DNA from 2 places in the Spartinivicinus marinus genome. Region 2 is predicted to be linked to the other one. Evidence: predicted binding sites of a transcription regulator. Region 2 holds the regulator's gene; the other holds the start of a gene.
What was found. The regulator sigma-54, encoded in region 2, starts transcription at its own class of promoters, with help from an activator protein. The targets are predictions, from matches to a motif close to TGGCACNNNNNTTGCTNT.
Positions count from the first base shown of each region.

Region 1: the regulator sigma-54 is predicted to act here: its motif matches at 2,320-2,337, upstream of OQE68_RS27365 (PEP-CTERM sorting domain-containing protein).

Region 1 is NZ_JAPJZK010000001.1:6,220,009-6,225,199, reverse strand. Features, by position in the region: gene OQE68_RS27375 (glycerate kinase) at 1-1,138, shown strand, start outside; gene OQE68_RS27370 (oxidoreductase) at 1,149-2,180, shown strand; gene OQE68_RS27365 (PEP-CTERM sorting domain-containing protein) at 2,381-2,917, shown strand; gene OQE68_RS27360 (Tll0287-like domain-containing protein) at 2,991-3,968, opposite strand; gene OQE68_RS27355 (hypothetical protein) at 4,140-4,562, opposite strand; gene OQE68_RS27350 (LOG family protein) at 4,781-5,191, shown strand, end outside.
Region 2 is NZ_JAPJZK010000001.1:1,229,928-1,235,118, forward strand. Features, by position in the region: gene OQE68_RS05785 (KpsF/GutQ family sugar-phosphate isomerase) at 1-107, shown strand, start outside; gene OQE68_RS05790 (KdsC family phosphatase) at 104-646, shown strand; gene lptC (LPS export ABC transporter periplasmic protein LptC) at 643-1,227, shown strand; gene lptA (lipopolysaccharide transport periplasmic protein LptA) at 1,211-1,726, shown strand; gene lptB (LPS export ABC transporter ATP-binding protein) at 1,733-2,458, shown strand; gene OQE68_RS05810 (RNA polymerase factor sigma-54) at 2,714-4,234, shown strand; gene hpf (ribosome hibernation-promoting factor, HPF/YfiA family) at 4,417-4,725, shown strand; gene ptsN (PTS IIA-like nitrogen regulatory protein PtsN) at 4,749-5,191, shown strand, end outside.

The sequences.
Region 1 (5,191 bases), 5.0 Mb from region 2:
TGTCATTGCACCTGACTCCTTTAAAGAAAGCCTGTCCAGTATTGAAGTGGCGGAAGCGATTGCGCGAGGTATGCAACAGGTGTTGCCTGATACTGAGTTAATTAAACTACCAGTAGCAGATGGGGGGGAAGGAACGGTTGATGCAATGGTGGCGGGTACCAATGGTAATAAGTTTCGCTGTCGAATAGCCGGGCCAATGGGAGAACCCACTGATGCTTGCTGGGGGCTATTGGGTGATGGGGTAACAGCTGTGATTGAGGTAGCTGAGGCAGTGGGTTTAGCGAAAGTACCGGCTAAGCAACGTAATCCATTAAAAGCGACGAGTTATGGTGTCGGAGAATTGATTATTGAAGCACTGAACGCAGGTGCCAAACAGCTGGTTATCGGCTTAGGTGGTAGTGCCACCAATGATGGGGGCGCTGGGATGTTGCAGGCTTTAGGGGCCCGTTTATTAAATAAGGCAGGCGATGTAATTGCTTTAGGTGCTGCAGGGCTGGCCGATCTACAGCAGGTGGATCTTAGTTATTTAGATAGTCGGTTGCTAAGTGTTGTATGTAAAGTTGCCTGTGATGTAGATAATCCATTATTAGGCCCTAAAGGAGCTACTTATACTTATGGCCCGCAAAAAGGGGCTGATGTAACGATGCTACAACAGTTGGAAAATCATTTAAGTCATTATGCAACGGTTGTGCAGCAAACCCTGCGGCGAGATATGGCTGCTTTTCCTGGTGCTGGAGCAGCAGGTGGTTTAGGCTTTGCGTTATTAGCGGGTTTACCTGCTCAATTGCAAAGTGGTGTTGATATCGTATTAGATGCCATTAAGTTAGCAAACTATTTGGCTGATGCAGATTTGGTGATTACGGGTGAAGGTAAAATAGATGGTCAAACTATTCACGGTAAAACACCAATCGGTGTTGCTAAACTGGCTAAACAGTATAATTGTCGTGTTATTGCATTAGCTGGGAGTTTAGGCGATAACTACCAAGTTGTTTATCAGCAGGGGATTGATGCAGTCTTTAGTGTCGTACCAGGGGTTATGAATTTAACTGATGCGTTAACGAATGCTGAACAGAATATTGAAAATACAGCTTTTAATATTGCAAAGGTTATTTGTTGTCAAAAAATGACGAGATTTTAAGGTTTTATAGATGATAAAAACAGGAATTATTGGTTATGGTTTTTCTGCTCAGACCTTTCATTTACCCTTTATTAAACACCTGAATGAATTTGAGTTGACTGCAATCAGTTCGAGCAAAAGCGAACAAGTATTAGCCGACAACCCAGGTATGCAGGTTTATGATACGGCTGAACAATTAATAAAAGACAATACGACAGAACTGGTCATTATTACTTCACCTAATGATACCCATTATGACTTAGCAAAATTAGCTCTAGCCAATGGCAAACATGTGATTGTGGAAAAGCCGTTTGTTACTCAGGTAGCTCAGGGAGAAGAACTGATTGCGCTAGCGAAAGAAAAAGAATTAGTACTGTCAACCTATCATAATCGTCGTTGGGATGGGGATTTTTTAACCATACAGCAAATTATAGAATCAAAAGCACTGGGTGAAATTCGTGTATTTGAATCCCACTTCGACCGGTTTCGACCTATTAGTCGGCAACGTTGGCGTGAGCAGGCAGGTGAAGGTACTGGTATTTGGTATGACTTAGGCTCTCACTTGGTTGACCAGGCATTATGTTTATTTGGCTGGCCAAAAGCAATCACCGCCTGTTGTCGTGCGTTAAGAGAAAACTCACAAGTGACTGATTATTTTCATGTGCAGTTGCATTACCCCAATCATGAAGTAGTACTTTGTTCCAGCCCGTTTTCTGCAGGCCCTGGCTTACGCTTTCAATTGGAAGGCACTAAAGGCAGTTTTGTTAAATATGGCTTGGACCCGCAAGAGGATCAGCTAAAACAGGGTAGAGGGCCTGCTAGTGAAAACTGGGCAAGAGAGGTAGAGGCAAAGCATGGTATGTTGTTTCAGGAAGATAAAGAAGCCATTTATCCAACCCTGTTAGGCGGCTATCAGCATTATTTTAGTAATATTGCGCAGGCTATTAAGCATAATAAAACGGTGGCTGTCACCGCTGAGCAAGCTTTGGCTGTTATAAACATAATTCAGCTGGCAGAGCGTAGTAGTGCTATGGGCCAAACGATACCATTACTTAATGAATAATTGCTTTTAGGGTGTCTTTAACAAAAACGCAAGAGTTTAATTGATAAAATAGAAATGATACTGAAATAGTTGTTGTGTTTTTATACAAAACCTGCTGGATTTACTGGTAAAAATCAATAAGTGACTGATTAATAAGCGCTGGTACAGCACTTGCCTTATTAGTGGAAACGGATTCAAAAACCAGCAAAAGGTAGGCTTGTATGAAAACATTCGCTTCAGTTAGGCAGTTAGTTTTTATTTGCTCATTAATGTCAATGGTGATGTTACTTCCAACCAAAGGACATAGTGCACTGGTTTCATTTCAAGTAGAAGACACTATGAATCCTCTACTGTTATTCGGTATGTTCACGGTGGATGATATGGATCCAAACTATGGTACTGGGTTTCAGTCATTAATTGATTGGGCTATTTTTGATATGGAAGGCGTACCTGGTATTCATACTCCGGTTGATAATGTAACAGCTGCCATGGCATTTATTAATTTAACCAATCCAAACTTATCTTTATTAAACGTTAACTCGACAGATACTGTAATACCTCCAGCGATTCCCAGTGGTAATAACTTAGTACTTAATTCCGATAATACCTGGTCCTCTGGAAACATGAATGGAAATTATATGGTAAGCCTAGTGAGTGTTGAAAATCTAATCAGTGTTCACGAACCATCCATTATTGCACTGTTTAGTTTGTCCCTAACCTGTCTATTTTTCAGTACCCTCAAGCGACGCCGCCGCTAAAGTAGTAGTAAAAGGGGCTTAACAGCCCCTTGTTGTATTTTCGGTTTTACTTCTTTCGTTTCCTCCCTATCCCCTAAAAATCATGCATCTTCATAAATTTTTTTAAGTCTTTGATAAGGCTATATAGTGTTTTAAATTGCTTGTTTAAATTCCTTATTTCGGTGCTGGATTTGTACTCTGTGTGAAAGAGTGTCATATTCTCTTCTCTATCTTGGTGAATAGATTGAATTGCCTTTGAAGCTTCTGATGTGATTTTTTTGATGGGGCTAACTACGAAGATAAGGATGTATAAAATAAAACAAATTAAGAGAATAAAAAATAAACCTATTGCTATAAGTGAATAAACGTTAACGCTTTTGAGTAGAATAAGTAGTCCGCTATTATAAGGTAATGAAACACTGACGATACCTGCTAGGCGTCCTTGCTCGTAGTTAAAACCGCTGTCTCCTGGGTAGAGTTCTTGTAGCTTTTTAGGTGCATTTTTAGGGTCACCATGACAGCTTAAGCAGGATTTTTCTGCAGTAATTTCTCGTGCATAGAGAAAACGGCTATCCGTTTTTTTATAATACTCACGTCGATGGAACTCTTCTTTAATTAATGCTATTGCTGTTTGCTCAAACCCATTAGGTGCATTGTGAGGGTTCAAAAAATTATCAGAGGTAATACGAAATATAACATTCGCATTATTCTGAAGGGTGATATCAGATAGCTCTCTTTGAATGAGGGATGGGTTTTTTAAATGGTAATGGTCAATAATGGTTCTTTTTTTATCGTCTTTTAACTGATCAACAACGTAGGTTTTTTTATCAAGATAGTCTTGCGGATTAAAATGTTCCCGTACACCTGATTTGACCCAAATACCGCCTTTAAACTGGCCAGCCCAATGACCGACATGAGTGACCATATCCGCGATGCTACTGGCTTGTGTTCGTAGGCTGCTGATATAAACGGCATGGCTGATTAGGTAATAACAACCAAGAAAAGATAGAGTAAGTAAAAAAAACCATGCAATAATGTGGTTGGCTAAATGGTTATTGCCTAACTTACTCATCTTACGAGCCCCAACACGCTTAAGTTTGTTTTGAAAAGTCCAGTTATTAAGCTGAGCTGCTAACAGTATAGCAACTAAGGGTATTGACGGCGTGATAGGCTAAGGCCAAGCAATCAATGCTGGCCTACTCAATTACCTCCAGATTCTGAGAGGTAATTAGGGCCAGTTGATTTAAAAAACAGAGCGAGTATATTGCCAGCTATTATGTTGATAGCAAGCCATGGCAGGGAAAGCATCCTGGCTGGCTTCTACTCTAATGACATAATTACGGCAGGGGAGTCCCATTCGGCTGGTGTAGGTGCTACCCGCAACAAATCCAATATACCCTAGAGTCGGATGAGATATACGACGATATTCCCCTTCAGCAAAACCACTAAACCCCGTTTGAACCCACCGTTCAGCTTGATCATTGACCACGGTAATTTGAAAATCACTGTTGAAGCTCCAAAGTGTCCACTTTAGTATGTGGGAACGGTCAATGTCCCAGATAGAAAGGCTCGATCGGGAAGCCGCTTGAGCTTTACTCTGAAAGTAGATTGTTTCTTGTCCAAACGTAATGAGTATGGCAAGTAGAAAAGTTATATGCTTTTTCATAGCGCTATTATAAGTATAAGAAAAATACTACTTCAGTATTTAGGGTAGTTGATTTTAGTAAAAATGTTCCAATAATAGCCAATAAAATAGCATACTTTAAGACTGTTGTTGAATAATTGAATAGTTTACTAGTTGAATACACCCTCCTGTTGTACAACTTTTAAGCTCAAAAACGGTTAGCGTAGAGTTTGTCCAACCAGGGTATAGTGAGGTTATGAATGCGGGTTAATATTTTTTGTGCATCAAGGTCAGGACTTGATCCTAGTTTGCCTACCATGGTTCAGCAGCTGGCAATAGCGTTAATAAAAAACAAAGTAGGTGTGGTCTATGGTGGTGCTAATGATGGGTTGATGGGAATCTTGGCTGATCATGTATTAGCACTAAAAGGTGAAGTAATTGGTGTTATGCCAAGCTTGTTGGTGGCTAGAGAAAGGGCACACGCTGGATTAACTGAGCTGTTTGAAGTTAGCAGCCTGGCAACCAGAAAAGAAAAAATGGCCAGCCTGGCAGATTGTTTTTTGGTTTTACCCGGTGGCCTGGGTACCCTTGATGAGTTGTTTGAAGTATTAACCTGGGCCCAAGTAGGCTTGCATAATAAACCCATAGCCATTCTTAATCATCATGGCTAT
Region 2 (5,191 bases):
ATATTATGGAAGACCACAAAATCACCAACCTGGTCGTTGTCAATCAACAAAACAAAATTGAAGGCGTCATTCATTTACACGACATTATCAAAGCAGGGGTTGTATGAACCTTGATCCACAATTAATAGTCAAAGCACAAGCGATTAAACTTCTTGGGCTTGATGTAGACGGGGTAATGACTGATGGTCGACTGTACTTTACTGCTGATGGTCAAGAATTTAAAACCTTTAACATTTTAGATGGCCATGGCATCAAAATGCTCCAGTCTACAGGGGTAAAAGTTGCTATTATAACGGGCCGAGAAACGACAGTTGTGGCAAAACGTGCAAAAGATTTAGGCATTGAGTTGTTATTGCAAGGCCGAGAAGACAAGCGAGTCGCTTTAAATGAAATACGCCAACAGCTTCAGTTAGATTGGAATGAGATAGCTTATTTAGGTGACGATCTACCTGACTTACCAGCCATTCAGCAAGTAGGTTTGGGCCTATCTGTTCCCAATGGTTATTGGCTGGTGAAACAGCATGCTGATGGTGTCACTCAAACACTAGGGGGAGCAGGTGCAGTAAGAGAAGTTTGCGACTTCATTATGAGCGCACAAAATACCTTACAGCCAGCACTCACGCCTTATATGCAGGCAAGCGAATGAATCGAAGCAGTATTATTAGCTTAATTGCTATTCTAGTAATTGCCTACTGCGGTTATCTTGCGTTTGGCACATCCTCAACACCAGTGCCCAGTTCAAATGAACCTTTAGCAGATAACCTTGAGCAAGCACCAGACTACTACTTAATAAACCCTCGTGTTACTCAATTTACTTTAGAGGGTAATAAAGATTACTTACTCATTGCAGATAAGATCAGTCATTACCCTCATAATGACGTGTCTTTGTTAGCACAACCCAATATTGACTTATACAAGGCAAATAGTAGCGATCAATGGAAAACCACGGCTAGACATGGGCGGTTATTACCTGGTGGCGATATCCTTGAGCTATCTGACCAGGTCAGAGTCAAAGAGCTTAAGTCCAATGGTGAACTTGGCACTTTACTAAAAACCGACTTTTTAACCCTTTATGCCGAGGAAGAAGTCGCCGATACTCAGCACCCAGTTGTGATAACATCCCCCAATGGCTCTATCACCCAAGGGGTTGGCATGCGGGCATTTTTAGCAAAAGATAGAATTCAACTGTTTTCTAATGTCAGGGGACACTATGAAGTTAATCAGTAATTTGATTGTAGGGATTATTGCTATCTCAGCTGCAGGGCTTAGCCTGTTAAGCTGGGCACTTCCCAATGACAAAGACAAGCCCATCAATATTAAAGCCAAAAGTGCTGATATTGATGATAAGTCTGGTGTATACATTTACACCGGCAATGTCATTATTACCCAAGGTACAATTCAAATAAGAGGTGATAAAGTCACTCTTTATTCAGACAGTAATGGCATTAACAAAATTGTTGCAGTAGGTCGTCCTGCTCACTACCGGGAAAAGCCAGCAGAAAACAAAGAACTCATTAAAGCTTATGGCCGCACGATCAAATACTACGCTACCAATGAAAAAGTAGAAGTAATCACTAATGCCAAACTATTCCAAGAAGGAAATACCTTTACTGGCAGCCAAATAGACTACTTTGCCAAAACCCAGAAAGTGAATGCCAAAGGCGGTAAAACCAATGAAAGCCGCGTTGAAATGGTACTGCAACCCCGTAGCAAAAAGAAACAATAGTCGTATATGAGTATATTGAAAGCTGAGCACCTTGCCAAAAGTTATAAAGGCCGTGCTGTTGTAAAAGATGTATCCTTGCAAATTAAAAGTGGTCAGGTAGTTGGCCTACTAGGCCCTAATGGTGCGGGAAAAACCACATGCTTCTACATGATAGTTGGTTTAGTCCAATCAGATCATGGCAGCGTCTGGATTGATGAACAAGATATCACTCACTTCCCCATGCATGGACGAGCCCAAGCAGGTATTGGCTACTTACCACAAGAAGCCTCTGTTTTTCGTAAGTTAACTGTTACTGAAAACATACTGGCTATCTTAGAAACCCGTAAAGAGCTCAATCGGAAGCAACGCCAAGAAAAACTTAACTCACTACTTGAAGAGTTCAATATCACCCATATAAAAGACAGTAAGGGTATGAGTTTATCTGGTGGAGAGCGCCGCCGGGTAGAAATTGCCAGAGCCTTAGCAACTGAGCCTTCTTTCATCCTACTTGATGAGCCTTTTGCTGGGGTTGACCCAATTTCGGTGAAAGACATTAAAGATATTGTCTGGCACCTGAAAGACCGTGGTATTGGTGTACTGATTACTGATCACCATGTTCGAGAAACACTTGATATTTGCGAGAATGCATACATAGTTAGTGAGGGACACATTATCGCAGAGGGTGATGCCCAAACGGTAATGACCAACCAACAAGTCAAAGAAGTGTACCTCGGACACGACTTTAAAATATAAGACAACTGGCAAGGATACTCATATAATTTTGAGTAGTTCAGTTAAAAAGCCAGTACAAGAAACAACAATAGCAATACTGTAAACAACTGAAATAAACACACAATTGAAATCAATAAATCAATAATAGGTGCAATGGAAACATTCAGTCGCTTGTTCAGCAGCAACTCAGGTAACCGCTTTTGAATTCACTTCCATTGTTGTTGACTTTGCCAAATCAAAACAGGCACGATTGCACTATAAGGTAATTGTTTAGCAATGAAGCCATCCCTGGTTTTGAAAATTGGCCAGCAGCTGACGATGACACCGCAGCTGCAGCAAGCCATAAAATTACTCCAACTATCCACATTGGATTTACAGCAAGAAGTTCAACAGGCGCTTGAATCCAACCCAATGCTTGAGCTGACTGATGAGTCTGATAACAACTCATCAACAAACAGTGATGACAACGATCCTCAGCAGCTCAACAGTTCGGGCCTAAATGGTTCGGACTCCACCAAAAGCCAAGACGACAGCAGTACATCAGAAAGCAGTCATGATGGCTCAGAAGAAACCAGCTGGTCAGAAGAAATTCCCAATGATCTTCCCGTTGATAGCGCCTGGGATGATATCTACCAGACATCTTCAGCCCCTATCAGCTCAGCTCCAGCAGATGATGACGAGTATGACTTCAGCAACCGCAATGGCACCACTGAATCCTTACATAGTCATTTGGATTGGCAGCTTAATTTAACCCCCATGTCAGATAATGACCGTTTGGTAGCAATTGCTATCATTGATGCAATCAATAATGATGGTTATCTCAGTTGTAGCACTGAAGAGATTTGGGAAGGCTTAGATCCAGAATTAGAAATGTCCCTAGAGGAAGTGGAGATAGTCTTAAGGCGCCTCCAACACTTTGATCCCGTTGGTGTTGCTGCAAGAAGCTTGCAGGAATGCTTACAGATTCAGCTATCACACTTACCTGAAGATACTCCTTTTCTTGATAACGCCAGATTGATTGTAGCCAAATACTTAGGTTTGTTGGGTCATCATGACTACAATCAGCTTATGCGTCGTACTAAGCTTAAAGAAGAAGAACTAGCCGAAAGCATTAAATTGATTCAAGCTCTTAACCCAAAACCTGGAGCCGATATCCAGTCATCCGAAACAGAATATGTGATTCCTGATGTATTTGTCAGAAAGCATAATGACCGCTGGTTGGTAGAGCTCAACGCCGAAGCGACGCCGAAGCTGCGCATTAATAACAACTATGCATCACTGGTTAAGCGAGCTGATAGCAGTTCAGATAACACTTACCTGAAAAACCACTTGCAAGAAGCCCGTTGGTTTTTAAAAAGCTTACAAAGCCGCAATGAAACGCTAATGAAAGTTGCGACTCGCATTGTTGAGCATCAGCGAGGTTTTTTAGAGTATGGCGAAGAGGCAATGAAGCCACTAGTCCTTCACGATATCGCTGAAGCAGTCGGTATGCATGAATCTACTATCTCCCGGGTGACTACCCAAAAATTCATGCATACACCACGAGGTATCTTTGAGCTGAAATATTTTTTCTCGAGCCATGTTAGTACTTCATCAGGAGGGGAGTGCTCATCTACGGCTATCCGAGCTATTATTAAAAAATTAGTATCAGTGGAGAACCCTAAAAAACCATTAAGTGACAGCAAAATTGCAAGCTTACTGGAAGAGCAAGGCATCAAAGTGGCAAGACGAACAATTGCCAAGTATCGTGAGTCTCTATCCATCCCGCCTTCTAATGAACGAAAGCGGCTGGTATAAAGTAGATGCATGTGTAAAGGTATAAACAGATTAGCGCTTAACTATGCGTTATATTGACTAGCAACAAGCAATACCAAATCTGCTGGCATTACACTCAGTTCAGTAATGAAGCAGTTGACAATCAGCCTTACAATTCAGTAAAGCTGGTTAACAACCATTAAGTCCTATTAGGAGGTCGTTGCATGCAAGTTAACATCAGTGGTCATCATGTAGAAGTGACTGATGCGTTGCGCCAATATGTCATCAAAAAACTCGATCGCATTGAAAACCATTTTGATAGCATTACTAACGTGCAAATCACCCTAAGTGTTGAGAAACTCCGTCAAAAAGCAGAAGCCAACTTGCACGTAAGGGGTGCTGATATTGCCGCCACAGCAGAATCTGAAGATATGTATGCAGCAATTGACTTACTTAGTGATAAACTAGCCCGACAGCTAAGCAAGCACAAAGAGAAAACCCTGGATCGACTTCAGGGAGCCAGTATTCGTTAAAGTAGTTTATTTATTTAAAAAGCATGAAAATAGAACAATTCCTTCTCCCACAATGCACCCTTACCGGGGTGCAAGGGGGGAGTAAAAAACGTGTTTTACAGCTTATTGCCAACCTATTAGCCGAGTATTCCAGTAATATTGATGCTAACGAGCTATTTGATAACTTAATCAATCGGGAACGGTTAGGTAGCACAGGCTTTGGGAATGGGATTGCCATTCCCCATTGTCGCCTTGAAAGCTGCCACAAACCATTTGCCTGCCTGCTTAAACTGGAAGAAGGCATCGACTTTGATGCAATAGACGGGCACCCTGTGGACGTTATTTTTGCTCTGGTTGTTCCTGCCGAAGCCACTAACGAGCACCTCGCCATCTTACAAGAACTTGCCACTCGATTTGAAAACTCAAGCTACCGCAATAACTTGCGCCAAGCAGACACTAATCCAGACTTATTTGATATAGCAATCCA